Regions from separate parts of the Kitasatospora sp. NPDC002227 genome, predicted to be linked through region 2. Evidence: riboswitches for the same ligand, from Rfam matches in the RefSeq annotation. Region 2 holds a riboswitch; each other region holds the start of a gene.
The links. A riboswitch is a leader RNA that binds a small molecule or an ion and turns the genes downstream of it on or off. The one in region 2 is predicted to bind cyclic di-AMP.
Positions count from the first base shown of each region.

Region 1: linked by a shared signal. The riboswitch ahead of ABT095_RS08265 (glycoside hydrolase family 16 protein) and the one ahead of ABT095_RS07195 (M23 family metallopeptidase) in region 2 are both predicted to bind cyclic di-AMP.
Region 3: linked by a shared signal. The riboswitch ahead of ABT095_RS22790 (M23 family metallopeptidase) and the one ahead of ABT095_RS07195 (M23 family metallopeptidase) in region 2 are both predicted to bind cyclic di-AMP.
Region 4: linked by a shared signal. The riboswitch ahead of ABT095_RS03260 (transglycosylase family protein) and the one ahead of ABT095_RS07195 (M23 family metallopeptidase) in region 2 are both predicted to bind cyclic di-AMP.

Region 1 covers NZ_JBEOWY010000006.1:228,768-236,058, forward strand. Annotated here, with positions in the region: gene ABT095_RS08240 (1-acyl-sn-glycerol-3-phosphate acyltransferase) at 1-626, shown strand, start outside; gene ABT095_RS08245 (tetratricopeptide repeat protein) at 652-1,842, shown strand; gene lepB (signal peptidase I) at 1,846-2,625, opposite strand; gene ABT095_RS08255 (MoaF-related domain-containing protein) at 2,719-3,048, opposite strand; gene ABT095_RS08260 (hypothetical protein) at 3,267-3,539, shown strand; cyclic di-AMP (ydaO/yuaA leader) riboswitch at 3,700-3,899, shown strand; gene ABT095_RS08265 (glycoside hydrolase family 16 protein) at 3,902-5,086, shown strand; gene ABT095_RS08270 (hypothetical protein) at 5,090-5,551, opposite strand; gene ABT095_RS08275 (antibiotic biosynthesis monooxygenase family protein) at 5,652-5,963, shown strand; gene ABT095_RS08280 (IclR family transcriptional regulator) at 5,971-6,765, opposite strand; gene aceB (malate synthase A) at 6,959-7,291, shown strand, end outside.
Region 2 covers NZ_JBEOWY010000006.1:8,799-16,089, forward strand. Annotated here, with positions in the region: gene ABT095_RS07180 (AAA family ATPase) at 1-1,307, shown strand, start outside; gene ABT095_RS07185 (class I SAM-dependent methyltransferase) at 1,336-1,965, opposite strand; gene ABT095_RS07190 (hypothetical protein) at 1,994-2,176, opposite strand; gene ABT095_RS07195 (M23 family metallopeptidase) at 2,330-3,205, opposite strand; cyclic di-AMP (ydaO/yuaA leader) riboswitch at 3,208-3,361, opposite strand; gene ABT095_RS07200 (maleylpyruvate isomerase family mycothiol-dependent enzyme) at 3,662-4,387, opposite strand; gene ABT095_RS07205 (EI24 domain-containing protein) at 4,457-5,251, shown strand; gene ABT095_RS07210 (cytochrome P450) at 5,310-6,554, shown strand; gene ABT095_RS07215 (metallothionein) at 6,560-6,820, opposite strand; gene ABT095_RS07220 (substrate-binding domain-containing protein) at 6,943-7,291, opposite strand, start outside.
Region 3 covers NZ_JBEOWY010000026.1:67,234-74,524, reverse strand. Annotated here, with positions in the region: gene ABT095_RS22800 (GNAT family N-acetyltransferase) at 1-206, opposite strand, end outside; gene ABT095_RS22795 (hypothetical protein) at 282-1,178, shown strand; gene ABT095_RS22790 (M23 family metallopeptidase) at 1,351-2,193, opposite strand; cyclic di-AMP (ydaO/yuaA leader) riboswitch at 2,207-2,365, opposite strand; gene ABT095_RS22785 (YiaA/YiaB family inner membrane protein) at 2,572-2,862, shown strand; gene ABT095_RS22780 (tautomerase family protein) at 2,874-3,077, opposite strand; gene ABT095_RS22775 (alpha/beta fold hydrolase) at 3,241-4,080, shown strand; gene ABT095_RS22770 (TetR/AcrR family transcriptional regulator) at 4,080-4,655, shown strand; gene ABT095_RS22765 (hypothetical protein) at 4,850-5,050, shown strand; gene ABT095_RS22760 (PP2C family protein-serine/threonine phosphatase) at 5,129-6,262, shown strand; gene ABT095_RS22755 (ATP-binding protein) at 6,533-7,291, shown strand, end outside.
Region 4 covers NZ_JBEOWY010000002.1:307,087-314,377, forward strand. Annotated here, with positions in the region: gene ABT095_RS03235 (NAD(P)/FAD-dependent oxidoreductase) at 1-770, opposite strand, end outside; gene ABT095_RS03240 (Ppx/GppA phosphatase family protein) at 1,180-2,127, opposite strand; gene ABT095_RS03245 (DUF501 domain-containing protein) at 2,124-2,765, opposite strand; gene ABT095_RS03250 (FtsB family cell division protein) at 2,778-3,206, opposite strand; gene eno (phosphopyruvate hydratase) at 3,295-4,581, opposite strand; gene ABT095_RS03260 (transglycosylase family protein) at 4,737-5,546, opposite strand; cyclic di-AMP (ydaO/yuaA leader) riboswitch at 5,548-5,729, opposite strand; gene ABT095_RS03265 (NAD(P)/FAD-dependent oxidoreductase) at 6,047-7,291, shown strand, end outside.

The sequences.
Region 1 (7,291 bases), 220 kb from region 2:
CCGCCCTCGGCCGCCTGTCCGTCACCACCGAGACGCCGGGCCCGGTCGCCCCCGGCAGCATCGTGCTGGCCAACCACAGCTCGCTCGCCGACCCGGGCGTGGTGCTGGCCGCACTGCGGCGGCTCGGCACCGAGCCGGTGGTGCTGGCCACCGCCGGGCTGTGGCGGATCCCCGTGCTCGGCGCGGCACTTCGGCGCGGCGGGCACATCCCCGTCCACCGGGGGACGGCCCGGGCGGCCGAGGCGCTCGACCTCGCGGCGGCGGCCCTCGCGGACGGCCGGGTCGTGCTGATCTACGGCGAGGGCCGCCTGCCCCGACGGCGGGACTCCGGTGACACCGCCCCCACCCCCTTCCGCACCGGCCCGGCCCGCCTCGCGGCCGCCGCCGGCGCCCCGGTCGTCCCGCTCGGCCAGTGCGGCGCCCGCCGCCTCAGCTCCGGCAGCACCACCAAACAACTCGCCGGCCTCGCCACCGCCCCCCTGCGCCGCCCCACCCTCCACGTCCACCTCGGCACCCCCCTCCACCTCCCGCCGGACATCGCCGAGGCCACGGCAGCCGCCCACCGGGCCGTCACCACCGCCTGGCACGAGGCCGAGGTGCGAGCAGGCCGACCGGCGTCAGTATGATCATCGCTCCATCGAGAGGAGTGGCATGTTCGCGGGGCTGTTGGGCGGAGGAAAGAAGCGGGACCTTCAGCGTGCCGACGAACTACGTCTGGCAGGCATTCGGTTCGCGGCGGACGAGAGTTGGGAGCAGGCTGAGCAGGCCTGCCGTCAGGCGGCCGAGCTGCGCACCGCCCGGCTCGGCGCCGAAGCCCCGCTGACCCTGCAGGCCCGCGGCGAGTGGGCGCAAACGCTCCCGCGACTGGGCCGCCGGGACGAGGCCGTGGCCGAGTTCCGAGACTTGGTGCGGCACTGTCCGGCCGTTATGGGTGAGGACCAAGCGATCACCTGCGAGGCGCGGATCTGCCTCGCCAACCTGCTTCTCGAGCAGGGCAGCCCCGAGGAGGCCTTGAGCCTCCTCCTGGCCGTGCTGGGCCGTCGTGCCGCTCCCGACAAGTTCGCCCTGAAGGCCTGGGACACCAAGCTCCGGGTGTGGTCCGCCCTGGGCCGCCACCGCGAGGCCGCCGATGAGGCGCTGGAGCTGCGGGCACAGTACGCCCGGGTCCACGGCGATGACCACATCTTGACGCTGAGGGCCGGGGCCAACCGGGTCCAGAACCTGGTCCACCTCGGCGAGTACGAGCAGGCCGAGTGCGAGTGCGATGAGCTCATCGAGCTGCACGAAGGGAAGGACCTGTTTTGGCAGGCTGTCACGAACGCCCGCGTCCTGGCACTCAACGGGCTCGGCCGCCACGAGCGGGCCGAGGCCACTGCAAGAGCCGCGCTGGAGCAACTGCCGAAGGTGAGCTGGCCCGGCAGCGACATGCGCGTCACCCTGACGCTCGGTCTGGCCCGCAGCCTCTCCGGCAGCGGTCGTGGTGAGGAGGCCTTGGCCGCCGCCGAAGCCAGGGCGGAGTTCCAGCGCGAGGCAGACCGCCGGGTCGCCCTCGCCGCACCGGTCGCCACCGTCACCGCGCAGGTGCTGCTCGGGCTCGGCCGCCTGGCCGAGGCCGAGGCCGAGGCACGGCAGGCGGCCGACCTCGCCGAGGCCCACCTCACCCCGCGTCACCACGCCACCCTGGAAGCCGAAACCACCCTCGGCAGCGTCCTCGCCGCCCAGGGCCGGAGCGCCGAGGCGGCGGAGCAGCTCACCCGCTGCGCCGCCGCCTGGCGTGAGTACTTCGGCCCCCGGCACCCCCGTACCGTCGCCGCCGAGGCGGAACTCGCCGCGCTGGGGTAGAGCTCAGTGGAGCTGCTTCTGGTCGAAGGTGTGGGGGACGGGCAGGGTGTGCCAGCGGTCGATCGGCCAGGCGACCACGAAGGCGCGGCCGACCACGTCGCTGACGGGGACGAAGCCGCCGCTCGGCTCGGCCGTGTGGAAGCGCGAGTCGGCGGAGTCGTTGCGGTGGTCGCCCATCACCCACAGGTGGTCCTTGGGCACGGTGACGGTGCCGGCCGGGTGGTCGTTGCACGGGGTGGCACCGGGGTAGATGTACGGCTCGTCCAGCGGCACGCCGTTGACCTTCACCGGGCTGCCGCTGTCGCACTGCACGGTGTCGCCGCCGACCGCGATCACCCGCTTGATCAGGTCCTTCTCGTCCGAGGACGGCCTCAGCCCGACCGCGGTCAGCGCCTCGCCGATCCCGTCCAGGACGGCGTTGCCCGGCTTCTTCTTCGGATCGTCGCCCAGCCAGTTCGCCGGATCGTGGAAGACCACCACCTCACCGCGCTCCGGGGTGGCGCCGAACCAGGGGGTGAGCTTGTCCACCAGGACGCGGTCGCCGCGCTCCAGTGTCGGCTGCATCGAGTCGGAGGGGATGGAGAACGCCTGCACGAAGAAGGTCTTGATGACCAGTGAGAGCAGCAGCGCCACCACCACCAGGATCGGCAGCTCCTGCCAGAACGGCCGCTTCTTCGTCGTCTTGGAGTCCTTGGCGTCCTTGGCGTCCTTCTCGTCCATCGACTCCTTCGGCGCCTCCGCCGCCTCCGTCGCGGCCTCCTCGGCCGTGTCCTCGGTGCTCATCTCTACTGCTCCCCCTGGATGATTGGTTGGCGGGGAGCCGCGCCCCCGCCCACTGCTAACGAACGAAGGTTCCCGGGCCGAGGGGCCGTCAGGTCAGACCAGCTGCTCCAGGGTGCCGGTGTGCAGCTCGCCGAAGCGGCCGCCCTCGCCCTGGTACGTCCAGAAGACCCGGACCGTCATGGCGCCCAGGTCCATCACGTGGCTGACGGTGATGCCGCTCGCCTCCGTCCAGCTGACGAACCAGATCTGCGGGGCGACCTGGGCGACGTGCAGCGAGACGTCCTCCCACTGGCCGGCCGACTCGCCCAGGCCCTCCCAGCGCAGCCGGGTGCCGTCGGCGGAGTAGGCGTTGCGGAAGGCCGCGCCGTTGTCGACCTGGAACAGGTAGGTGTGTCCGGCGAAGCCAGGCAGGGGCGCGGTCATCTTCGGGCGGTCCTCGTCTCGGGCAGTGGGTGAGCGGCGGTACGGCGTGCTTCGGTGCGGCGTCGGCCGACACACCGGGCACCAACTTATCCGAACCGGCTGACCGGGCGCGGCTCCATTTCGCTTGCTGCTGAACGCGGCGGCGCTCCCGTACGTACCGGTAGGGGGAGGGCGCGCGGCCGACCGGCCGCGTGGACTCGAACCACCTGGGAGGAGAGATGCTCCGCACGATGGCGGCCGGCCTCCTGAGTCTGCTGCTGGCCCTCGGCGGCGCGGGCGCGGCCTTCGCGGCAGCCAACCCGAGCGGCCACGGGCAGCCGAACCAGACCTGCCTCAGTTCCAGTGCGCCGAACGAGCCCGGCCACGCGTCCGGCTCCCCGGGCTCGGCCTTCAACGAGACCGGCCCCGGCACCGGCGGCGCGGCGTACAGCAAGGCGGGCGCGCCGTCCCAGTACGACGTCGCCTGCTACCAGGTCAGCCAGCCGCACTGACGGACCACCCGCTCGACCGCCCCGGGCGGCTCGGCCGCCCGGGGCCCGGTGTGAGGTGCGTCGCTTCGGGGGCGAAGTTCTTGGCCGTGCTCAGCCACCCTGCTTACCGTTCACAAGTCGTCCGCGTCGTGCGGACCCCGTCGTCGGGACGCCGAATCCCACCCATCCGACGCCGGGTACTCGAGCAGGAGAAGAGCGGGCGGGAGCGGGGGAACCAGGTAAGTCGCCGATGCCCCCTGCCCTGCCACCCCGCAGGTGCCGGACGGGCCCGGCTAGGGGTGAAGCCGCTCCACAGGCGGCCGGGCTACCCGTGTGCCCGAACCCGACAGCTCACCTCGCAGGCGTTCACAGGGCTGACCAACATGCGCATATCCGTGACCCCTGCCCGCATCGGCGCCGCCGCCGGTGTCGCGGCCCTCGTGGCCGTCCCGCTCGCCGGCCAGGCCCAGGCCGCCGTCGGCGTGACCCAGGACCGGCTGACCCCGGCCTCGATGGCCGCCGGCCAGGCCGCCTCCGCCGGTCTGACCGTGCACTCCACCTCCTGCTTCACCGCGAAGACCCTCGGCGTGGGCATCCGCGACGCGGCGGGCCGCAACCTGGACTTCCCCGGGTCGGCCTCCAACGTGCGGATCTGCCCGAGCGGCGTCTCGATCACGACCGGCGCGCGCACCCTCCCGGCCGGGACGTACACCCAGTTCGGCTTCTGGCAGGACCTCTCGGGCGGCTGGCACAACCTCGCCTCCCGGACCCTGACCGTCGGCTCCTCGGTCACGCCGACGCCCACCCCGACCCCGAAGCCGACCCCCACGCCGACTCCGACCCCCACCCCGACGCCCACGCCGTCGCCGACCACCGGTTCGCCCGTGCCGGGCAAGGCGCTGACCTGGTCGGACGAGTTCAACAGCAGCGTCGACGGCAACCGCTGGGCGAGCAACACGAGCACCTCGTACCGCTACGGCAACCACAACCCGGACGACAACAAGCTCGACTGGCTGAACCCGAACAACGTGAGCGTGGCCAACGGGGTGGCCACCTTCACCGCGAACCCCTCCAGCCACACCCTGGAGAACGGCAAGCAGGCCTGGGACACCGGCCTCCTCACCACCGAGGGCACGAAGGAGGGCTTCCAGGTCAAGACCGGCGACTACGCCGAGACCCGGGTCAAGCTGCCCGCCGGCTCCGGTGCCTGGCCGGCGCTGTGGACCTGGAAGAACGGCAACGGGGAGATCGACTCGTTCGAGTACCACCCCGACAACCCGAACCTGCTGGAGCTCACCAACCACGTGAAGTCGGGTTCGAAGTACTACACCGACGCGAGCGCGATCAACAAGGACCAGTGGGTCACCATCGGCACCTACTACGGCGCCAAATCGGTGGACTGGTACGTCAACGGGGTGAAGGTCTTCTCCGACGGCACCGGTGTCGGTTCGAACTGGTCCGCGTACGTGATCCTGAACCTCTCGGTCGGGGCCGGGCAGTACCACCCGGCCCCCTCCGGCTCGGCCCCGATCACCATGCAGGCCGACTACGTGCGGGTGTACCGCTGACGGTCAGCTCACCGTCAGGGTGAACGGCGTTTCGTTGTTGCGCGGGTTGTGGTCGTCCAGACTGAAGACCCGTACGTGCCCCTCGGCCTTCGTGCCGGGGGGCACGTCTGCGTCAACGGCCACCGGGACGAGGGCGGTCGCCGTCCGGTAACGCGCGAGGCCGGGGCCGAAGGTGCAGCGCACCATGTGCGGGTAGGTGGAGCAGGTGGCGGGGAAGGTCGGGGTCAGCAAGGTGAACCCGCCGGGCACGTCCACCTCGACGGTGAAGGGGGAAGCCGTGGTGTCCGGCCCGTCGTTGGCCACGAAGGCGTGGACCACCGTCTCGCCGCCTGGGGTCGTCGCGTCCGGATCGATCCGGACCACCTCGAGGTCGGAGTCCGACGGGAGGACCCGCGCCCCCGCCGGGCCGGCGCCCAGCGCCGCCAGGGCCAGTGCCGCCGCTGCCGCCATCGCCAAACGGACCATGCCGTTCACCTTTCACAGAAGGTATTCGATCGACTACCCAATGTAGCGGCGTACGCTGGTTCGTGTCCGGTTTTTCGGCAGATCGTCGGAGGTGGGCGAGATGGGCGGACAGGTGCTGAGCGAGGTCAGTGCGGTCGTGGCGAACGACCGGGAGGCCGAGCTGGTCACGTCGTACCGGGAGCTGATCGCCGGCCCGCTGCCGGACGGGCTGGTCCGCACCGAGCTGCTGCGCGGTGCGGACGGGGTGTGGCGGATCCAGAGCCTCTGGCGGGACAAGGCGGCCCTCGATGCCGTCCGGGCCAATCCGAAGCTGGCGGCGGCGCCCAAGCTGTTCCGGGACGTGGGTGCGGAGCCGCAGCTGTCGGTGTTCCAGGTGACGGCGACTCAGATCGGCGCCCTGATGGTCAGCTGACCTCCGCTCAGGGGGCCAGGACCTGACCGAGTCGGGTCGCGATGTGCCGCATCACGGGGACCAGCCCGGCGCTGCCGGTCTGCTCCTCCAGGGCCTGGATGCGGGCCTCCGGGCCGGAGACCGAGAGGGCGGTCGGGGTCGGCGCGCCCGGTACCGCGACGGCGATGCAGCGTACGCCGATCTCCTGCTCCTGGTCGTCCACCACGTACCCGCGCTCGCGGGCCACGGCGAGCTGGGCGAGCAGCTGGTCCGGGTCGGTCACCGTGTACGGGGTGTGCGACTGCAGCGGCTGGGGGCCGAGCACCGCGCGGGCCTCCTCCTCGGGCAGCTGCGCGAGCAGTGCCTTGCCGACGCCGGTGCAGTGCGGCTGCACCCGGCGGCCGACCTCGGTGAACATCCGCATCGAGCGCCGCGACTGCACCTGGCCGACGTACACCACCTCGCCGCCCTCCAGCACCGCCAGGTTGGCCGTCTCGCCGGTGGCCTCCATCAGCTCGGCCAGGTACGGCCGGGCCCAGCTGCCGAGCAGGCGGCCGGAGGTCTCGCCGAGGCGGATCAGCCGGGGACCCAGGGTGTACCGGCGGGCGGTGTCCTGGCGGACATAGCCCTGCTGCACGAGGGTACGAATCAGGCGGTGGATGGTCGGCATCGGCAGGCCGGAGACCGAGGAGAGCTCGCTGAGGGTGGCCACTCCGCCGGAGTCGGCCAGTGCCTCCAGGAGCTGGAAGGCGCGCTCGACGGACTGCACGCCGCCGGTGGTGCGGTCGCTGCCTGCGGGTGCGGAGGCGGGGGTGCTGGACACCGGCTTTCCCTTCGCTGTCGGAGGAGGGGTAGAGTCCCGGCGATCTCTCTCAACAAACCGTTGAAATTCTGTATCGCGGAAACTAGTCTCCACCTTACAGAACAGAACTCGCCAGTAGGTGGGTTCGGATCGAGGAAGTTCCCACCGGAGCTTCCTTCGCTGGCTCGAGAACCGTCCAAGGAGTGTCCTGCCCATGGCTGCAGATCAAGGACCCGGCGCCGCTGCCCCCGCCCCGGTCGTCACTGTCGCCGGTCCGCGCGTCCCCCGCGCCGAAGAGGTGCTCACCCCGGAGGCGGTCGCCTTCGTCGTGGGTCTGCACCGCGCCTTCGAAGGTCGTAGGCAGGAGCTCCTGGCCCGACGAAAGACCCGGCGCGCGGAGATCGCCGCCGCCGGCACCCTCGACTTCCTGCCCGAGACCGCTGACGTCCGGGCGGGCGACTGGAAGGTCGCCGAGGCGCCGCGCGCCCTGCAGGACCGCCGGGTGGAGATCACCGGCCCGACCGACCGCAAGATGGTGATCAACGCG
Region 2 (7,291 bases):
TCGAGGGCCACGGTGGTCCGGTGGACGGGGTGGCCACCGCCGCGTTGGACGGGCACCCGGTGGTGGTCACCACGGCCGGTTCGAGCATGGCCGTGTGGGACGTGGCCACGGGCCGCCGGCTGCACGGGCTCAGCCTGCCGGGCGAGGTGCGGGCGGTCGCGACGGTCGTCGTCGGCGGCCATCCCGCGGTGGTCGCGGCCGTCGGCGAGGGCGCGGTGGTACGGGACCTGGCCACCGGTGAACAGGTGTACGGCTTCAAGGGCCGCAGTGGTCCGGTGGATGCGGTGGCCACCCTCGCCGTGGACGGTCGCCCGCTGATGGTCACCGCGGCCGGCCGGAGCGTGGCGGTGTGGGACCTGGCCGTCGACCAGAGCCTGCACGCCGCCCCGGCCCGGGGTGGCCACAGCGGGCCGGTGAACGCGGCCGCCCTCATCACCCTCGACGAGGGCCCTGCGGTCGTCACCGTCGCCGAGGAGCAGCAGGTGATCGTCTGGGACTTGGCCTCCGGCCGTCAGCTGAGCACCTTCGCCGACGGCGGCGGCCGGGTGAAGGCCGTCGCCACCCTCACCGTCGACGGGCGCCCGGTGGCCGTCACCGCCGCCGGCCGGAGCGTGACCGCCTGGGACTTGGGCAGCCGCACGCGATTGCGCGTCCTGAGCCACTACGCCCTCCGGCCCCACGGGGTCGCCACTGCCACCGTCGACGGCAGGCCCGTGGCCGTCGTAGCCTCCGGGGACCGGACGGTGATCGTGTGGGACCTCATGACCGGTGAGCTGCTGCGGACCCTGGCCGGCCACACCGGTCTGGTGAACGTGGTCGCCACCGTCGTCGTCGACGGCCGTCCGCTGGCCGTCAGCTCGGCGGGGGACTGGCGGGTGATCGTGTGGGACCTCGCCACCGGCGGGCGCCTGCAGACGCTCACCAGTGACACCGGCCCGGTGAACGCCGTGGCCACCACGCGGATCGGGCAACGCCCCGTCATCGTGACCGCCGGCCGCCAGAGCGTGGTGGTGTGGGACTTGGGAACCGGCGAGCAGCTACGGCTCCTCACCGGCCACACGGGCCCGGTGCGCGCGGTGGCCGCCACCCTCGTCGACGGCCACCCGGTCGCCGTGACCGCCGGCGACGACCAACGGGTGATCACCTGGGACCTCGGCACCGGGCAGCCGCTCCACACCCCGCTCTCCCTTCCGGGCCGGGGCACAGTGGTGGCGGTGGCCCAGGACCACCTCCTCCTCGGCTACGGCCCCGACATCGCCTGCCTCTCCTGGGCCGCCGCCCGGCGGACCGCGCCACGCCCGGCCTGACCGGCGGCCGGACGGGGCGGACCGCACGTCAGGGACGGCGGGCCAGCAGGTGGGCGTCGAGGAAGCCCCGTTCGGAGGCCGGGTCGTGGAGCAGGCGCGCGAAGGGGAGGAGTCCGGCGCCGGCCAGCAGGTCGGCGAGGTGGTCGGCCGGCCAGCTGTAAGCAGGTGTCACCTTGTGGTCGAAACGGACCGGCCCGGGGCCGTCCGTCCCGAAGAAGGAGACCAGGAGCAGGCCGCCGGGCGCCAGGACGCGCGCCAGCTCGGCGAGCAGGCGCGGCAGTTCCGCCGGCGGGGTGTGGATCACCGAGTAGTGGGCCAGCACGCCGCCGAGCGCGCCGTCCCCGACCGGCAGGGACTCCATCCGGGCCTCCTGGAAGCGCAGCGCCGGATGGGCCCGCCGGGCGTGCGCCACCATACCCGGGGAGAGGTCGAGCCCGAAGGCGTCCAGGCCCAGGTCGTGGAGCATGGCCGTCAGATGTCCGGGCCCGCAACCGACGTCCGCCACTCGGGGGTTGCCCGTCGCGTGCACCAGCTCGGCGAAGTTGCCGATCATGGCCCGGGCGAACGGCTGCCCCTGAAGCCGGTCCGCGAACAGCGCCGCGTAGAGCTCGACCACTCCGTCGTAGGCCGCCCTGGTCTCGTCCTGATGATCCGCCACAGGGGAGTCCAACGGCCCGGCCGGACGGTCAGTTCCACCCGCCGATGCCGAAGGGGCCTCGGCTGGCGCCGCGGTGCTTCCAGACCCTCGAGTCCGGCTTCGGGACGTCCTCGGCGTCGAGCTGGTCGAAGCGGTCGGGGCCGTGGCTCGCCCGGCCGGCGGGGCGGGCTCCCGGGCGGAAGCGGGCCAGGAATCTTCGGAGCAGGCTCATTGCGTGTACCCCCGTGGTGTCGCCGAGATCGGCTTGCTGTGTCCGCAGTGTAAGGCGAACTGGCGCTTTGGGAAGGGGTGTTGGCGGATCGGTCGGGAACTGCTGACGGCCGGGCCCCGCGAGGGGAGCCCGGCCGTGGCGACGGGGGTGGGATCAGACGTCGACCGAGTGCGCCCGGAGGTAGGCGATGGGGTCGACGTCGGAGCCGTAGTTGGGGGTGGTGCGGATCTCGAAGTGCAGGTGGGGGCCGGTCACGTTGCCGGTGGCGCCGGAGAGGCCGATCTGCTGGCCCGCGGTGACGGACTGGCCGGCGTGCACGCGGATCGAGGAGAGGTGGGCGTACTGGGCGTACTTGCCGTCGGCCAGCTTGATGATGACCTGGTTGCCGTAGGCGCCGCCCCAGCCGGCGCTGTAGACGGTGCCCTTGCCGACCGCGAGCAGGTTGGTGCCCACGGAGGCGGCGAAGTCGACGCCGGTGTGGTGGCCGCTGGCCCACATGTGGCCGGGCACGCCGTAGGCCTCGTTGATGCTCGGGTTGCTGACCGGCGCGGAGAAGTCCGGCGCGGGGGCCGGGGCGGGCGCGGGGGCGGCGGCCGGAGCAGGGGCGGGCGCGGCGGCCGGAGCCACGGCGGGGGCGGCGGCCGGAGCGGCGGCGGGGGCCGCGGCCGGGGCAGCGGCGGGGGCGGCAGCCGGGGTGGCGGCCGAGTCCAGGCCGAGGGCCTTGCCGACCAGGGCCAGGTCCTGCGCGGAGGCGTGGTGCTCCTCGTGGACGGGGCGCCAGTCGTGGTCGACCACGCGGGAGCCGGCGGGGGACTTCTTCGCCGGGTCCACCAGGGCGGCGGCCTTGCCGGTGGCGTGGCCGACGTGCTGGGCGTCGGCGCTGGTGGTGAAGGAGTGGTCACCGGAGCCGGCGAAGGCCGAGGCGGTGGTGACGCCGACGAGCGGGAGCGCGAAGGTGACGGCGAGGGTGGTGGTGACGCCGAGGCGGTTGAAGCGGCTCGGGCGGGCGTGCTTACCCCGTGCGGACATGGGTGTTTCCTCTCCGACGCCGACGAGGTGAGCTGTCGGGTTCGGGCTGGAGATGCCCGGCCGCTGGGCGCGGCTTCACCCCAAGCCGACCGGACGGTGTCCGATCGGCGACTTACCTGGGTCCCCCGCTCCTGCCGTACAGAGCTGGTCTGTGCCCCACGGGTGCCGGCAGGACTAGGCGTTGCACCCGGTGGGCCCGTCCGGTCAGTGGCCGGGCGGTCGATGAAGCAAAACCTATGAGCTGGATAAAAGGCAAGGATGATGATCGTTCATGGGTCGGAAATGACGGAATTCGACCACGGAGGGAGAGGGGGGATCGGCGCGGGGTGATCGGTTCGACCACGGAGTGTCGTCAGTGGTGGGCTGGGGGTGAGAACGGTCGCGCAGTGCGTTCACGCGGGCGCGGCGGGTGGCCGGATCGCCGCGCCGCGGTGAGCCTCCTCACCCCCGGCCCCGTCAGTCGCGGCCGAAGGCGGCCAGGTAGGAGGTGAAGGCGGCCTGGTCGCCGAAGGTCTCGAGGGCGGCGGGCAGGCGGCGCTCCCAGAGCAGGAGCAGCAGGTCGGAGGCGGTGCCGCGGGCGGCGAAGGCGGCCTTGGCGTGCTCGGTGGTGACCAGCAGGGCGCCGTCGGCGGCGCGGACGGTCCACTCCCCGGCGCCGTCGGTCGCGTGCAGGTGGAGCCCGGCCTCGGGGAGGCCGGCGGGCAGCTCGCCGTCGGCGAAGTGGGTCAGGAACTCGGCCACGCCGTCGGCCGCCAGCTCGCGCTCGACGGGCTCGTCGCGGCCGACCGCGTTCAGGGCGTCCCAGCAGTGCACGGCCGTCTCCTGGGCCATCCGCCGCTGGATGAAGCCCGCGTCCTTGCGGTCGGACCAGCTCCAGCGCGGCAGCCCGGGGTCGAGCTTCTCCAGCGTCGAGGCGCAGTGCTCGAGCCCTTCGGTGAACCACGCGACCAGGTCTTCGTCGGCCGGTTCGACGGGCTGGACCCGGCGCGGGTCCTGCGGGCCGGAGATCTCGCCGGCGGCGATCGCCGTCCAGAAGCGGTGCACCGTGCCGGTGTGCCGGAGCAAGTCCCCCACCGTCCACTCCGGGCAGCTGGGCACCCGGCGGTCGAGGTTCCCGGCGGCGGCCTCGGCCATCCGCGCGCCGTCCCGGCGCAGCGCGTACGCGTAGTCAGTCTGATCCATGGTCAGTGAAGCTAGCCGCTTACCCCGGCGCGGGCCAGCGCATTCCACCGGCCACGTAGGCTGCCGGGTATGCGAGATCTTGCGGTGGGGATGCGGCTGCTCTTCGAGGGGCAGAAGTGGGTGGCCCGGCGGGGGCGGTGGTGGGGGTTCGGGATGATCCCGGCGCTGATCACCATGGTCGGGTACCTGGCGGCGCTGGTGGTGCTGGTGGTGGAGGCCGGCGGGCTGGCGCGCTGGGTGACGCCGTTCGCGGACGGGTGGGGCTCGCCCTGGCAGGGGCTGCTGCGCGGGGTGGTGACGGCGGCGCTGGTCGGGGGCGGCGCGCTGCTCGCGGCGCTCACCTTCACCGCTGTGACCCTGCTGGTCGGCCAGCCGTTCTACGAGTCGCTGGCCGCCCAGGTGGACGAGACCGAGGGCGGGGCGCCGGCGGCGCCGGAGCTGCCGCTCTGGCGTGAGCTGGTGACCGCGACCAAGGACAGCGTGGCGGTGCTGCTGCGGGCGGCCGGGTTCGGGGTACTGCTGTTCGCCTGCGGGTTCGTCCCGGTGGTCGGGCAGACGGTGGTGCCGGTGGTGGGGGTCGGCGTCTCGGGCTACTTCCTGGCCGTCGAGCTGACGGCCGTCGCGCTGCAGCGGCGCGGCATCGCGCAGCCGGAGCGCCTGCGGCTGCTGCGCGGGCGGCTCGGGCTGACGCTCGGCTTCGGGGCGCCGCTGGCGCTGCTCTTCCTGGTGCCGATGGTGACGGTGCTGCTGATGCCGGGTGCGGTGGCCGGGGCGACCCTGCTGGCCCGGGAGCTGGTGCCGGTCGAGCCGCCGGAGGCGGACGAAAACAGTACACAGGATGATGCGATAAGCGGTCAGTATTAGGAATTTAATTCCCGAAAGGAATTTGACATTCCGTCGGCCCGCGGGCCATATATGCGGCATGAGTGCAACGGGTGTCAGCGCGCAATCCGTGTTCACCGCGGGGCCCAATCCGGCCGAGCCGGAATTCTGGCAGCTCCCGGCCGAGGCCCAGGCGGCCGCCTTCGCCCGGCTGCGCGCGCTCGACCACCCGGTGTACTGCCTGGACTCCCGGACGGGCAAGGGCTTCCACGCCCTGGTGCGGCACGCCGACGTGGTGGCCGCCAGCCGCACCCCCGAGGTGTTCGTCAGCGGCCCGGGGGTGACCACCCCTGAGCCCGCGCGTTGGGTGCGGGCCCTGTTCGGCGACTCGATGGTCAATCTGGACGATCCGCGCCACGCCGATCTGCGGCGGATCGTCTCCCGCGCCTTCACCCCGCGACTGATCGCCAGGGTCGAGACCGACATCCGCCGGATCGCCGCCCGGGTCGTGGACGAGGTGATCGAGCAGCGCCCGGAGGACTTCGTCGGCGCCGTCGCCGCCGAGCTCCCGTACCAGGTGATCTGCGACATGATGGGCGTCCCCGAGCGCCAGCGCCGGGCGATCCTGACCGAGGTCAACCGGGCGTCCGAGCACACCGGGGTGAAGCGCAGCCGGCTGCGGGTGCCCGGGCGCGGCCTGCTCGCGCTGGCCCGGATGCAGGGCTCCATCGCCGCGCTGGGCCGGGAGCGGCGCCGGCGGCCCACCGATGACCTGATCTCCGCCCTGGTCACCGCCGACGTGGACGGCCGGCGCCTGGGCGCCCGCGAGCTGGGCGCCTTCTTCTCCCTGCTCCTGGTCGCCGGGGTGGAGACCACCCGTAACGCGCTGGCCCACGGCCTCCACCTGCTCACCACCCACCCCGAGCAGCGCGCGCTGCTCACCGCCGACCTGGACGGGCACCTCGCCGGGGCGGTCGAGGAGATCCTCCGGTACGCGACCCCGATCATCCAGTTCCGCCGCACCGTGGCTGCCGACCACGTGCTCGGCGGCGCCCAGCTGGCCAAGGGCGACAAGGTGGTGCTCTTCTTCGGCTCGGCCAACCGGGACGCCGCCGTCTTCCCGGATCCGGACGTCTTCGACATCACCCGCTCGCCCAACCCGCACCTGGGCTTCGGCGGCGGCGGCCCGCACTTCTGCCTTGGCGCCTACCTGGCCCGGCAGGAGATGAAGGTGCTGCTGCGCGAGCTGCTCACCCGGCTGCCCGAGATCCGCTCCACCGCCGAGCCCGAGCTCGCGCACTCCAGCTTCGACCACCGGGTCCGGCGGCTGCCCTTCACCTTCTGACCGGCTCAGACCCCCGGGTGCACCCCGACGGCGTCCCGGATCTGCTCGCCGAGCCCGCCGTCGCGCCGCGCGCAGTTGGCGCAGCAGAAGAACTTGCCGGAGACCTCGACCCCGTGGCCGACGATCCGCACCTGGCAGTACTCGCAGCGAGGCGCGAGCTTCTCCATCGCGCACTCGAAGCTGTCGAAGGTGTAGGTGTCCCCGGTCACCGTCTTGATCTCGAACGCCAGCCAGTAGTCGTTCTTGCACACCACGCAGACCGCCATGACCCCTGCCGTTTCCTCAGGTCCCCGTCCGGCCCCGGACGGGGGCGGACGCCTCCGAGTCTTCGGCCGCGCCCGGGGCGCGGCAATCGGCGCGCGTCCGAACGGCGGGTGCCGACCCGCCGTCAGGAGCAGGTGAGACCGGAGGCGCGCCAGTTCGCCGCGTCCACCATGGCGGGCTGGACGGCGACCTCGGCGGGGAAGGACTTGCCGCGCCGCAGCCGGTCGTACATGGTCTGGACGGCCCGGGCGCCGACGTCGTTGCCGTTGATGAACAGCGCCGCCTTCATGCCGGTCGGGGTGCCGGCCAGCCAGTCCTTGCAGGCCAGGTAGGCGCCGAGGCCGACCCCGGCGATGTCGCCGGTGGGCACCCCGGCGGACTGCAGCGCGTCGATGCCGCCCTGCACGTTCTCGTCGTTGCAGCCCCAGACGATCCAGTGCCGCACGCCGTGCTCCCCGGCGATCGCGGCGGCG
Region 3 (7,291 bases), on a different contig from region 2:
TCGGCCTCGTCGAGGAAGTGGACGATCTGGTCGGCGCAGTGCTCGCGGTCGCGCGGCTCGAAGGGCAGGTACTTGGCCGTCTCCGGGTCGCCGAAGACGGCGTGCAGCGAGTCCACGTCCTCGGGGGTGTGGTGGAACTCGCGGATCGCCAGCCGGGGCCCGAGCAGCCGCACCGGGCCGCTCGCCGCCGCAGGGTTCACGTCCACCGGTTCCTCCTCCGCCGTCTGCCGAGCCACCGACGATACCGCCGCCCGGCCGACCCACCGGATACCGTACGCAGGGTGAACGTCGAAGACCTGCAGCTCACTCCGCACACCCGCACCGCCGATCTGCTCGCCTGGGCGGCCGAGGCGGGCCACCCGCCGCTGCCCGAGTCCGCTGTGCGGGCGGTGCTGACGCTGCTCGAGCTCGGCGACGCACACCTGCACGACGGGTGGCCGGAGCTGAGCTCGCCGGTGGTGGAGCAGCTGCTGTACGAGCGGATGTACCTGTACGTGCAGCCGGCGGCCGAGCCGGAGGCGTACGGGGAGGCGGTGCGGCTGCTGATCGACCGTCAGCGGGCGGCCCGGCGGCTGAACGCCAAGCGGTGGGAGCGGCTGCACGCGGAGGCGGAGTGGCAGGGGGAGCTGCTGTGCGGGCTGCTGCGGCAGCCGCACCTGGTGACCTGGCCCCGGCTCTACACCCTGCTGCTGCGGGCGGCCGGGGTGGACGAGGGCGACCCGGCGGCGGTGCGGGCCTGGCTGGACGCCTTCGGGGAGCTGCCCGAGGCCGATCGGCTGGCGGCCTTCGGGGCGCTGGAGGAGGACGGCACGCTGGACTGGGTCGGCGGGGACGGCGGCTGGGGGCCGACCCGGGTGATCTCGGTGGGCATGGCCACCGACGGCGCCCGGCTGCTGCTCGAGCAGTGGCTGATGCGGCGCAGCTACGACAACCTGGCCGACAGGCAAGCGCTCGGCCTGCCGATGCCGGACGAACTCTCCGGCGACTACCCCGAGTTCGAGGCGGCCGTGGCCCGGGAGGCGCTGCGCCTGCTCGGCGAGTGGACGGTCCCGGGCCTGCCGGAGCTGCTCCTGGAGTACCCCGCTCTCGCCCCCGAGCCGGGCTCGGCGGAGATCGAGGCGTACCTGGCCGCGCAGGAAGCAGCCCAGGAGGCGGCACAGGGCGACGGCGAGGAGTAGGGGGCGGCTAGGGCCTGTCCGGCCGGTCTTGTCGGATCAGCGCGCGGCGTCGGGGGCCCGGCTGGGCGTGTGCCCGAGTCACCCTCGTACCGGGTCGTACTCGGGTGATTCGGGCGTGCGTCCAGGCGGGATTCCCGGCGTCGCGCGCCCGGCAAGACCGGCCGGACAGGCCCTAGGGCTGGAGGCCGTGGGCCTGCAGCCAGGGCAGCGGGTCGACCGGGGCCGCGCCGGCCGGGCGGACCTCCAGGTGGAGGTGCGGGGCGGCGGGGGCGGCACCCGGGCGCGGGCCCGGGGGGTTGCCGGTGGCGCCGACCCGGCCGAGCTGGGTGCCGGGGGCGATCGGGCCGGAGGCCACGGTGATCGCGGAGAGGTGGCAGTACCAGAGCTCGGTGCCGTCCGGCAGGGTCTGGATCACCCGGTAGCCGTACGCGCCGGACCAGCCCGCCGAGCTGACGGTGCCCGCGGCGACGGCGACCACCGGGGTGCCGGTCGGGGCGGCGAAGTCGAGGCCGGTGTGCAGCTGGGACCAGTACGAACCGGACTGCCCGTAGTGGGCGGTGAGCGCGTAGCCGCTGACCGGCAGGGCGAAGCCGTCGGCCACCGGCTGCTCGGCGGGGGCCGGGGTGGCAGCCGGGGCCGGGGCCTGCTGGGTCTCGGCCTGGGTGGCGGCCCGCTTGGCCTCGGCCTCCTGGGCGGCGGCCAGCCGGGTCTCCTCCGCGGCGGTGCGGCTGCCGTCGGCCTGCTGCTGGATGCGGGCGGCGAGCGCGAGACCCGGGTCGGCCGTGACCGGGGCTTCGTCGGGGGTGGTGACCGGCGCGGTGGGCGCGGTGGCGGCCGCGGCGAAGCCGGTGGCGCCGAGTGAGGCGGCCATCGCGGTGACGCCGATCAGCGGGCCGCCGACCCGGGCCTGGCGGGGCATCCGGTGGCGGGCGCCTTCGTCGGCCGTCGGCATGACGAGCTCGTCCAGCAGGTGGTCGGCCGGGCCGGGGGCCACGGGGGAGTGCGTCGACGCCACGGGAGGCGCGCTCCTTTCCTTCCTTCGCGCCTACCGGGTTAGCTGACGGGTTCGGAGCAGGAAGGTCTCCTACGGCCGGGCGGGCCCGGCTGATTCACCCCAGTGGAACGTGGTTCCCCGGCTCCCGGGCCCACCGGTGAGGGCGGGTCCATGGATTAGGCGACGGCGCACGGTGCCGTTTCGGGTACGGCGTTGCCGACCGCGCTGCGTTATCAAACGTTAATCCGAGTGGCCCCTGATTCCAAGCCACTGAACATCTCGGTCCAGACCTCTGACATGTTTCGAGCGGTTAGGACCGATTTGCCCACTGCCCGGACGGGCAACGGTTGAGTATCCGTACTCAGGTGCCGCGCGCGGGAGTTGGCGATCCTGGATGACATGACCACACAGCTGCAGAGCCGGACCACCTCCGCCTACTACCTCCAGGCCATCCTGTCCTTCGGCCTCGCCAGCGCCGCGCTCGCCATCGGCATCGCCTATCTGCCCGTCAGCTCCTGGGTACGCGGATTCCTGGCCGTCGGCCTGCTCTACGAGATCACCTCGGCGTTCACGCTGGCCAAGGTGATCCGCGACCGGCAGGAGGAGGGCGCCCTCACCAGCCGGGTCGACCAGGCCAGGCTCGACAAGCTGCTGGCCGAGCACGACCCCTTCCGGGTGGACGCCGCCTGAGGTGGGCCCCACTACTCCTGGGCGGCGGCGCGCTTGGCCGCGAAGGTGACGCCACCGGAGGACCAGTGGGTGGCGGGGATCTCCTCGATCGCGACCCAGATGTTCTCCGCGGCCACGCCGGTGATCCGGGCGTAGGCGGCGGTCAGCTCGCGGGTGATCGCCGCGTTCTGCTCGTCGGTGCGGCCGGACAGCTGCTTGACGTTGATGAACGGCACGAGGGCTCCTTGGCTGCGTCGGATCGACGGCGTCGAACGGGTCCCGAGACGGTACCCCACGGCGGCGAGCGCGACGGCGCGCGTCCGAGGGCTTGACGGCTAAGGCTATTAGCCTTAGCTTTATGGCTATCAGGCACAGCGCACCGGCCACGAGGAGAACGCAGTGAACGCCACCGTCAACGCGCCCAGCACCGCCGCCACCCAGTACCTCGACCTCCCCGGCGGCCGGATCGCCTTCGACGACAGCGGCTCCGGCGAGGGCACCCCCGTCCTGCTGCTGCCCGGGATGCTCGACTCCCGCCAGGCCTACCGGCACCTGCGCCCGCTGCTGCTCGCGGCCGGGCACCGGGTGGTCACCATGGACCTGCGCGGCTTCGGCGAGTCCTCGATCGAGTGGGACGACTACTCCCCCGCCGCGATCGCGACGGACGCGCTGGCCCTGCTCGACCACCTCCGCATCGAGCGGGCCGCCCTGGTCGGCAGCTCGTACACCGCCGCCTCGGTGGTCAAGGCCGCCGGGCTCGCCCCCGAGCGGGTGGCCGGGATCGCGCTGATCGACGGGTTCGTGGAGAACCTGCCGGCCAACGCCCTCCAGCGCGTGATGGTCAAGGCGCTCGGGCACACGGTGCTCCGGTTCCCGGCGTTCTGGGGCCTCTACCTGCGGAAGATGGCATTCCCGACCGCCAAGCCGGCCGACCACGACGCGTACGTGGCCGGGCTGGTCGACGCCCTGCGCACCCCCGGGCGGCGGGTCGCCACCCGCGGCTACGTCTTCGGCGACTCCGCGCCGGTCGGCTGGGGCGCGGACGTGCAGAGCCCGGCGCTGGTGATCATGGGCGAGAAGGACCCCGACTTCCCCTCCCCCGCCGCCGTCGCCGAGCGGCAGGCGAAGGCGCTGAACGCCCGGACCGTGCTGATCGAGGGCGCGGGCCACTACCCGATGGCGGAGTTCCCGCAGGCCACCGCCGAGGCGCTGCTGCCCTTCCTGGCGGAGGTGGCCTGATGCCGCGCGCCGGACTCACCCCGCGGGCCGTGGTCGACCACGCCCTCGAACTCCTCGACGCCCAGGGCCCCGAGGGCCTGACGCTGGCCGCCGTGGCGGCGAAGGCGGGCGTGGCCACCCCCTCGCTCTACAAGCACGTGCCCGGCGGGCTGCCCGAGCTGCGGCGCCTGATCGCCGTCCGGGTCACCGAGGACCTGGCCACCGAGCTCGGCGAGGCCGTCCTTGGCCTCAGCCGCGACGAAGCCGTGGCCGCCCTGCTCGACGCCTACCTCGCCTACGCCGGGCGCTCCCCGTACCGCTACGCCGCCCTCCCCCAGGCCCCGCAGGACGACGCCGACCTGCAGCAGGCCGCCGCCCGGCTGGTCGGTGTGATCATCGCCGTCCTGCGCGGCTACGCCCTGGCGGGCGAGGAGGCCGTCCACGCCGCCCGCACCGTCCGCGCCATGGCCCACGGCTTCGCCTCCCTGACCACCGCCGGCGCCTTCCAGCTCGCGGCGGACCTCTCGGCCACCCGCGACCGCCTGACCCGGGTCCTGACCGAGGGCCTGCGGCACTGGCCGCCCGCCGGGAGCTGAGACCCGCCTCCGGCGGGGGACGCGAGGCACCCCGACCGTGGCGGCGGCGCCCGACGGGAGCTGAGTGTGTGTCGGTTGGTCACGACCGGTACGGATTTGGGTGGGAATTCGAGACCAATCCGACGCATGTTGTCCCTCAGACTGAGCACGTACTGTTCGGGAAGCAGCGGATCTCAGCAAGGGGTGTGGGCAGCATGACGCAGACCGCGCGTACCACCGGTCTCATCCCGGGCCAGCGCACGGCCTCGCCGGTGACGGCGACGGCCGGGGCGGTGCCGGCCGAGAGGGCGGGCGGCGCGGTGCGTCGGGCGTTCGAGGTAGCCCGGTCCGCGTGGCGGCTGCGGCCGGTGGCGGCCGGGCCGGTCCAGACGTACGGGGAGTCCGACGGGCAGTGACGCCCGCCTCCCCGGCTCGGAGAGCGGCGCGGGATAGATTGGGCGGATTGTCCGGATCGGTCCCGCGCGGAGGTGGGGGTGCCCGCAGTCACGACGGTGGCGCGGCAGGTGGGGCTGCGGCTGCGGCGCGGACCGCTGGGCCGGTGGCTGAGCCGGCTCCTGGACGGGGACACCGCCGCCGAGCGGACGGCCCTCGGCGTCCTCACCGGCCTGACCGGCCTGCTCACCTGGGTGTCGGTCCGCTGGCCGGACCTGTGCCCGCCCTCCACTCTGGTCTTCCCGGTGATCTGCGGCGGGTTCGTGCTGCACACCCGCCGCCAGCTGATGCTGATGGTGCCGGTCGCGGCCGGCCTGGTCATCGACTTCTTCGTCCGCACCCCGTACGGGCTGCGGCCCGGTTCGGCGATCGTGGTGGTGACCGCCGCGGTGCTGGTGCTGCTCACCTCGCGCTACCGCACCCGGCTCGGCCTGCGCGGCACCCGGGGCGACTCGATGCTGCTCGAACTCTCCGAGCGGACCAGGGCGCTGGGCCGGATGCCGGTGCACCTGCTGGACTGGCGGTTCCACCGGGCACTGGCCCCGGTGAGCGGGGCCTTCTTCTCCGGGGACTTCCTGCTCGCCTCGCACCGGGCCGAGCGTGACCTGCTCGAGGTCGTCCTGGTGGACGTCTCCGGCAAGGGCAGCCGGGCGGCCGCACGGTCGATGCACCTCTCCGGGGCGCTGGCGATGCTGCTCGGCTCGGTGCCCGCCGAGTCCTTCCTGCCGCGGGCCAACGACTACCTGTGCCGGCTGGACTGGGAGGACGAGTTCGCGACGGCGGTGCACCTGGCCCTGCGGCCCTCCAGCGGGGAGTACCGGCTGTTCCACGCCGGGCATCCGCCGGCCGCCCACTACCACCGGGCGCTCGGCGGCAGCTGGCAGCTGCGGGAGGCCGGCGGGCCGGCGCTGGGGATCCTGCCGGGGGCCTCCTTCCCCGCCGCGGGCGGGCAGTTGGAGCACGGGGACGCCCTGCTGCTGTACAGCGACGGGCTGGTGGAGGTGCCCGGCGAGGACATCGACGAAGGGATCGGACGGCTGCTCGCCGCGGCGGCCCCGCTGCTGCGCACCGGCGGCCCGGCCGACCCGGCGGCCGAGCTGCTGCGGCTGGTCGCCCCGGACGTCGCGGACGACCGGACGGTGGTCGTCCTGCGCCGCCTCGGCGCCGGGGCGTGAGCGGGCGGCCGGCCCCGGGCTCTTCGCCAACCGCCCGGGCCTGACACCCGATCCGGCCACCGGCGGGACACCGCTGGTGGGGCCGTCGCCGGACGGGCCCGAGCGGCCCGCCGATCCGCTGACCAGGCTGAGCAGTGGCTGGGAAGGTGGCCGGGAGATGGCCGAAACCCGACTACCGCTGCACGCAAGGGCCGAAAACCGACGCAATCAGGTCACTCAACGTCAGAACTGCTCACCCATGGATAGGATCATCGCCCTAGAATTCGCGGCGTGACGACGACTCAGTGGTTCAGCACCGCAGCCGGTGTGCTCGCCGCCCTCTCGCTGCTGGCCGCCGCCCGCTACCACGCGGTCGCCGCCAATCTGCGGGCCAGACTGGCCGAGCAGGGCGAGGAGAACGCCGCACTGCGGGAGCGGCTCCACGAGGAGAGCGCCCGCCGGGACGCCGAGAGCGCCGCCATCCTGCACGAACAGGAGCTCAACACCTCGACCCAGCGCGCCTTCCTGAGTGTCGCCCGACGGATCCTGGTGATGGCCCATGACCAGCAGGCCGGGCTGGACGAGATGGAGCGCACCCACGACGACCCGGCGCTGCTCGAGGGGCTGCTCAAGGCCGACCACGCCGCCGCCCAACAGGCCCGGCTGGCCCAGACCTTGGCCGTGCTCTGCGGCGCCCGCGCCGGGCGGCACTGGCCCGAGCCGGTCTCGCTGGAGGACGTGGTGCGCGGCGCGCAGTCGCGCATCCTGCCGTTCCAGCGCGTCGTGGTGCGCAGCCGGATCGAGACCGCCGTGGTCGGCGCGGCCGCCGAGGCGCTGATCCACGCGGTGGCCGAGCTGCTGGACAACGCCACCCGCTACTCCCCGCCCTCCACCCAGGTGTTCGTCACGCTGATGCCGGTGCACAACGGCGCCGTGATCGAGATCGACGACGGCGGGGTCGGCATGCCCGAGCAGGCCGTGGAGAAGGCCGCCAACGCCCTCGCGGGCGGCTCCACACTGGAGGTCTCCCGCCTCGGCGAGGTGCCGCAG
Region 4 (7,291 bases), on a different contig from region 2:
TCGACGCCGTTCTTCAGCACCACGTGCTGGTCGACGCAGGAGTCCATCGAGGTCTCGATGTAGATCTCGATGTTGCGCTCTTCGAGCTTCTCCTTGGTCCACAGACCGAGGTCCGGGCCCATCTCGGGGAGGATGCGGTTGGCCGCCTCCACCACGATGAAGCGCATGTCGTCACGGCTGACGGTCTTGTAGATCTTGGCGGCGTCGCGCGCCATGTCCTCGATCTCGGCGACCGTCTCGATGCCGGCGAAGCCGCCACCGACGACGACGAAGGTGAGGGCCTTGCGGCGCACCTCCGGGTCGGCGGTCGACTCGGCCTTGTCCAGCTGCGCCATGACGTGGTTGCGGAGGCTGATGGCCTCCTCGACCGACTTCATGCCGATGCCGTGCTCGGCCAGGCCGGGGATCGGGAAGGTGCGGGAGACCGAGCCGGTGGCGACGACCAGGTAGTCGAAGGGCAGCTCGTACGGGTCACCGGCCGACGGCGCGATGGTGGCGACCTTGCGGGCGTGGTCCACACCGGTCACAGAACCGGTGAGCACCTCCGCCTTCTTGAGGGCGCTGCGCAGCGGCGCGACGAGGTTGCGAGGGGCGACGTTGCCGCCGGCCGCCTCGGGAAGGAAGGGCAGGTACGTCATGTACGACCGCGGGTCGACGACCGTGACGGTCGCCTCCCCGTAGCGCATCTTCTTGAGGATGCGCATCGCGGCATACAGGCCGACGTAACCACCGCCGACAATGAGGATGCGAGGACGCTCCGTGGTGCTCATATCGGAAAGTATCCAGTACCGTCCGGCGGCGCTTTCGTGAGGCCCGTCACAGGACTCTGGACACCCTCTGCTACACTGCGCGGCCACACAACCGGCCCGGGACGGTCACCTCACCCGCCCCGGCCGCCCGCCGTGAGTACTCCGGCAGGAGCGGCCCGCTTGAGCAGCAACGATCCTTCTGCTGGCCGGGTTCCCAGCCACCATTTCGATTCCATCGCCCATCACGGGCCCACGCCTGCGATCCAAGGGGCCAGGGCGGAAAGTCACCTTCGGTGCCGCATATCGGACGGAGCGGGTACGAGAGTGCGACGAAAGGCTGGATCGCCATGTGAAGAAATTCACGAAGTTTCTTCGGGCGATCCGGCCCCCGCGTGTCGCAGGCACCCCAAACCGGGCGAAACCGCCCGGCCTAGCGGCCCTCGACCAGGCTCCAGGCGATGCCGTCGAGGATGTCGTGCTCGCTCACCACGAGCTCCTCGGCGCCGGTGCGGTCCATGATCTCGAGCAGCACCGTGGCGCCCGCCGCGATCACGTCCACCCGGCCCGGGTGCATCACCGGGATCGCGGCGCGCTCCTCGTGGGTCGAGGCCAGCAGGCGCTCGGTGACGGCCCGCACGGCCTCCCGCGTGATGCGGGCGTGGTGGATCGCCGCCGACTCGTACGCGGGCAGGTCGAGCACGATGCCCGCCACCGTGGTGACGGTGCCGGCCAGGCCCACCAGGGTGGCCGGGCCGGTCAGGTCGACCACCTCGGCGGCCTGGTCCAGCGCGGCCCGCACGTCGGCCTTGGCGGCCTCCACCTGGGCCGGCGCCGGCAGTTCGGTGCCCGCGAAGTGGCGCTCCGTCAGCCGCACGCAGCCGATGTCCACCGAGCGGGCGGCCTCGACGTCGGTGGTACCCCGGACGAACTCGGTGGAGCCGCCACCGAGGTCGAAGACCAGGTACGGCGGCCGGACGGCCTCGCCGGAGAGCTCCCTGGTGGCACCGACGAAGGAGAGGTGGGCCTCCTCCTCGCCGCTGACCACCTCGGGCTCGACCCCGAGGATCTCCTTGACGCCCTTGGTGAACTCCGAGGCGTTCTCGGCGTCCCGCGAGGCGGAGGTCGCCACCAGCCGGACGCGGTCCGAGCTGACACCGTAGGAGGAGATCACCTCGGCGTAGGTGCGGCAGGCCGCGAAGGTGCGCTCCAGTGCGTCGGGGTGCAGCCGGCCGGTGCTGTCGACCCCCTGGCCCAGGCGGTTGATGACCATCCGCCGGTCCAGGTCGGTCACGGTGCCGGCCTCGAGATCGAGGTCGGCGACCAGCAGGCGGATCGAGTTGGTGCCGCAGTCGATGGCGGCGACCCTGGTGGTGCTCACTGCCCCTCCTCCTCGGCCAGGCGCTTCTTCTCCGCGCGCTCGGCCGTCAGCTGCTCCTTCGCGGCGATCACCGCCGCGTGGTCGGGGCTCTCGGCCCGCTCGGCCTCGACCTTGGCCAGGTGCTCGGCCACGGCCTCGGGGCTGACGCAGGGGCCCTTGGCCCACCAGTCCTCCAGCATCCCGATCGCCTCGTCACCGAGCGGGTTGACGCCGGGCCCGGCGGCCAGCGAGTGGCCGACCAGCACGTGCAGGCACTTCACCCGGTCCGGCATGCCGCCCGCGCTCGGGAAGCCCTCCAGGACCTCGATGGCGTCGCGGCGGGCGATGTAGTCCTCGTGCGCCTTCTGGTACGCGGCCGCCAGCTCCTGGTCCTCGGCCAGCCGGGCGGTCTGCTCCTTCATCACGCCGTCGGCCTCCAGGGTGCCGATCAGCGAGGCGGCCTTGGGGCAGGTCAGGTAGTACAGCGTCGGGAAGGGCGTGCCGTCGGGCAGCCGGGGCGCGGTCTCCACCACGTCCGGGTTGCCGCAGGGGCAGCGGTGCGCGACGCCGCGCAGGCCGCGGGGCACACGGCCCAGCTGGGCGGCGATGGCGGCCACGTCGGAGTCGGCGACGTCAGGGGTGGTGTTCTCAGAAGTCATTGGGTGCTGTCTCTAGCGGGGGGCAGGGGCAAGGGTTGCGGCGGAGTCGGCCTCGTCGACCGACTCCCACACGCTGGTGTACCAAGGCTGGGCGGCCGCCTGGGGCTTGCCCGCCGAGGGCTGGCCGGCGGCGGCGGGGTGGGGGTCGACGGAGACGAAGGAGCTGTCGCCCGGCATCGCGTAGTGCAGCCGCTCGCGGGCCTGGGTGCGGACGAACGCCGGGTCCTGCCAGCGGGCGCGCTCCCGGCTCAGCTGCTCGACCTGCTGCTTCGCGTGCTCCGCCTTGGCCCGCTGGGCCGCGATCTCGGACCGCTGGGCGATGAACTGCCGGGTCGGGTAGGCGAGGATCGCGACGAGCGAGCAGAGCACCAGGACGAGGACGGTCGCCCGGCTGGTGAAGCGCGGGCGCGCCAAGCGGCCCGGGATCTTCCACTTGGCCATCTCGTCGCCCCTCCTCCAGTCGCACCGGTGCCCCGGCACCCACCCTACGGGGTGAGCGCCGGGGCACCGGTCAGGCGTGCTCGGGTGATCAGCCCTCGTACTTGTAGCGCGGGAACGCGCCGCGGCCCGCGTACTCGGCGGCGTCGTCGAGGATCTCCTCGATGCGCAGCAGCTGGTTGTACTTGGCGACGCGCTCGGAGCGGGCCGGGGCGCCGGTCTTGATCTGGCCGCAGTTGGTGGCGACGGCGAGGTCGGCGATGGTGACGTCCTCGGTCTCGCCGGAGCGGTGCGACATCATGCAGCGGTAGCCGTTGCGCTGGGCCAGCTCGACGGCGTCCAGGGTCTCGGTCAGCGAACCGATCTGGTTGACCTTGACCAGCATCGAGTTGGCGGTGCCGGTCTCGATGCCGCGGGCCAGGCGGGCCGGGTTGGTGACGAACAGGTCGTCGCCGACCAGCTGGACCTTGTCGCCGAGGCGGTCGGTCATGGCCTTCCAGCCGTCCCAGTCCTCCTCGTTCAGCGGGTCCTCGATGGAGACCAGCGGGTAGTTGGCGACCAGGTCGGCGTAGTAGTCGATCAGCTCGGAGGCCGACAGCGCCTTGCCCTCGAACTGGTACGCGCCGTCCTTGTAGAACTCGGAGGCGGCGACGTCCAGGGCGAGCGCGACGTCCTTGCCCGGGGTGTAGCCGGCCTTCTTGATGGCCTCGGTGATGAGGTCGAGGGCCTCGCGGTTGGAGTCGAGGTTCGGCGCGAAGCCGCCCTCGTCGCCCAGGCCGGTGGAGAGGCCGCGGTCCTTCAGCACGCCCTTGAGGGTGTGGTAGACCTCGACGCCCCAGCGGACGGCCTCGGAGAAGGACTCCGCACCGATCGGCGCGATCATGAACTCCTGGATGTCCACGTTGGAGTCCGCGTGCGAACCACCGTTGAGGATGTTCATCATCGGGACGGGCAGCACGTGGGCGTTGGGGCCGCCGAGGTAGCGGAACAGCGGGAGGTCGCTGGCCTCGGAGGCGGCGTGCGCGACGGCGAGGGAGACGCCCAGGATCGCGTTGGCACCGAGCGAGGACTTGTCCGGGGTGGCGTCCAGGTCGAGCATGGCCTGGTCGATCAGGCGCTGCTCGGTGGCGTCGTAGCCGACCAGCTCCGGGCCGATCTGCTCGATGACGGCCAGGACGGCCTTCTCGACGCCCTTGCCGAAGTAGCGGTTCTTGTCACCGTCGCGCAGCTCCAGCGCCTCGAAGGCTCCGGTGGAGGCGCCGGACGGCACGGCGGCACGGCCGGTGCTGCCGTCGTCGAGACCGACCTCGACCTCGACCGTGGGGTTGCCGCGGGAGTCGAGGATCTCGCGGGCTACGACGACATCAATGGACGGCACGAGGCATCTCCTATGGGGACGATGGCGGAGTCCTTACGCCCAGAGCCTAACCGCACCCGGCCCCGCAGCCGCGCTGACCTTGGCCCTGTCTCACCGTGTGGCCGCCTACTCACCGGTAGTTCACCGGCGGGCGGGCGGCCACGGCGCCGGCCGGGTCAGCCGAGCCGGAGCACCTGGCCCGGCATGATGAGGTCCGGGTTGCCGCCCACGGTCGGCTTGTTGGCGTCGTACAGCGCCTGCCAGCCGCCGTTCACGTGCTGGGCCTGGGCGATGCCCGACAGGGTGTCACCGCTGCGGACGGTGTAGCCGTGGCTCGGCGAGGCCGGCTTGGCGGGCGCCTGGGCCGGGGCCTTGGCGGCCTGCTGCGCCTTCAGCTGCTGAGCCGGGGCGGTGAACTGCCGGTAGACGCTCTGGTGGCTGGTCCAGTACCAGCCGCCGTCCTTCTGGTACCAGTACTTGCCGGTGGCGGCGTCGTAGCCGGCCTTGCCCGGGAAGCCCGGGGCGGCCTTGCTCTCGGCGGGCTTCGCAGGCTTCGCCGCGCGGGTGGAGGTGCCTTCCGAGGAGGTGTCCACGTCGGCGGCCGAACCACCCCCGCCCAGCCCGGCCTTGACCGAGCAGACCGGCCAGGCGCCGGGGCCCTGGGAGGCGAGCACCTTCTCGGCGACGGCGATCTGCTGGCCCTTCGAGGCCTGGTTCGCCTGCGCGGCGTACTGGCCGCCGCCGTAGGCCTTCCAGGTGCTGGAGGTGAACTGCAGGCCGCCGTAGAAGCCGTTGCCGGTGTTGATGCTCCAGTCACCGCCGCTCTCGCAGTCGGCGACCCGGTCCCAGGTCGAGACGGAGGCGGCCTGGGCGCCGGTGGCGGCCAGCAGCGGCAGTGCGAGGCCGACGCCCGCGACACCCGCGACGGCGATGGCCTTCTCGGCCTGGGTGCGGCGACGGTGACGGCCCGAACCGGTGAACAGCATGAAATTCCCTCTCCGCACGCCTACGAAGTGAGCTGTCGGGTTCGGACCGGGAGGTGGCCCGGCCGCTGGGCCTCGGCATTCCATGGCGGAACGTTTCGGCTGACGCGGCTTCACCCCAAGCCGTGGAGGACGGCACCAAACCTGGGTCCTCCGCCCCTGCCCGGGGTCAGGTCGGGTGCCCGGCGGCGCGGCGGGCAGGATTCGGCGTCCCGCGCCCCGGGGTTCGCAGCTGCGAACACCAGGGAGAGTAAGCAGAGCGAACGTCAGATCACAAGCTCATATCGCCTGTATCACACCGGAATTACGGGGCGTCATGGATTGCCTACAAACCGTGGGGATATGTCCGGTTCGATACGTATTCAGAGCTCCGGCCGGCGCCTCCGGCGACGCGCCCGGCGAAGCCCCGGGCGCACCTCCTGACTCATCGTCAACTCCCGTACCGGTGCAGCAGGGCGCGGGCTACGATGGGCCAAGCCGGAGGCTCACAACGCGGAGAGCAAGTGAACGGTTCCAGTCCTGACATCGTCGTGGTGGGCAACGGCGTCATCGGCACCTCGCTCGCGTTCGAGCTGGTGCGGCGCGGGATGCGCGTCGTCCTGGTCGGCGAGCGCTCACGCCCCTTCGCGGCCTCGGCCGCCGCCGGCGCGATGCTGGGCTGCTTCGGCGAGGTCACCACCTCCCTGCTCAGCACGCCGAGCGGCCGGGCCAAACTCGCCACCGACTACCGCGCCAGGTCCGAATGGAGCCGCTGGGACGCCGACCTGAGCGCGGCCTCGGGCGCCGAGGACAGCGTGATCACCGCACGTGGGACGGTGGTCCTGCTCAACTCGATCGGGACGGCCAAGGTCGACTCCGCGAACTTCCGCGCCATCGAGTCGGCGCTGCGCGAGTACCGCGAGCCGTTCGAGCACGTGGACCCGGAGGAGCTCGACTGGCTCTCGCCGGACGAGCTCGCGCGCCCCCTCCGTGCCCTGTACGTCCCCGGGGAGCACGGGGTCGACGCCGACCGCCTGCTGGCCAGACTGGACCGCGCCTTCACCGCGCTCGGCGGCACCACGGTGGACGCGGCGGCCGTCCGGGCCGAGGTCAGGAACGGCCGGGTGACCGGGGTCCGGCTCGCCGACGGCGGGTCGCTGCACTGCGACCGGGTCGTCATCGCCGCCGGGGCGCAGTCGCTGAGCCTGCTCGGCGAGGCCGAGGAGGTGCGCCGAAGGATCCCGCCCATGGTGAGCGGCTACGGCGTCTCCGCCCTCTTCGGCATCAAGGACGGCACCACCAGCTCCTCCGTGCTGCGCAGCCCGAACCGGGCCTTCGCCTGCGGGATCCACTGCCTGCCGCGCGGCAACGGCGTGCTCTACGTGGGCGCCACCAATGTGCTCGTGGAGCAGCCCCGGAGCCACGGCACCGTGCGGGACGTGCAGTTCCTGCTCGAGTGCGCCGTGGACCAGCTCTACTCCAAGCTGCCCGAGGCCTCCCTGCTCGCGATCCAGGTCGGCAACCGGCCGGTGCCCGCGGACGGGTTTCCGCTGATCGGCCCGGCCGGGGTCGACGGTCTCTGGCTGGTGACCGGCACCTACCGGGACGGTCTGCACCAGTCACCGCTGCTCGCCAAGCACGTGGCCGCCATGGTCGAGGGCGGCGGGCCGCTGGTCGAGGAACTCGCACCGTTCACCCCGGTCCGCCCGCCGCTGTCCGCCGGCACCCGGGCCGAGATCGTCGACGGCTGCGTCGACCAGATGATGGCC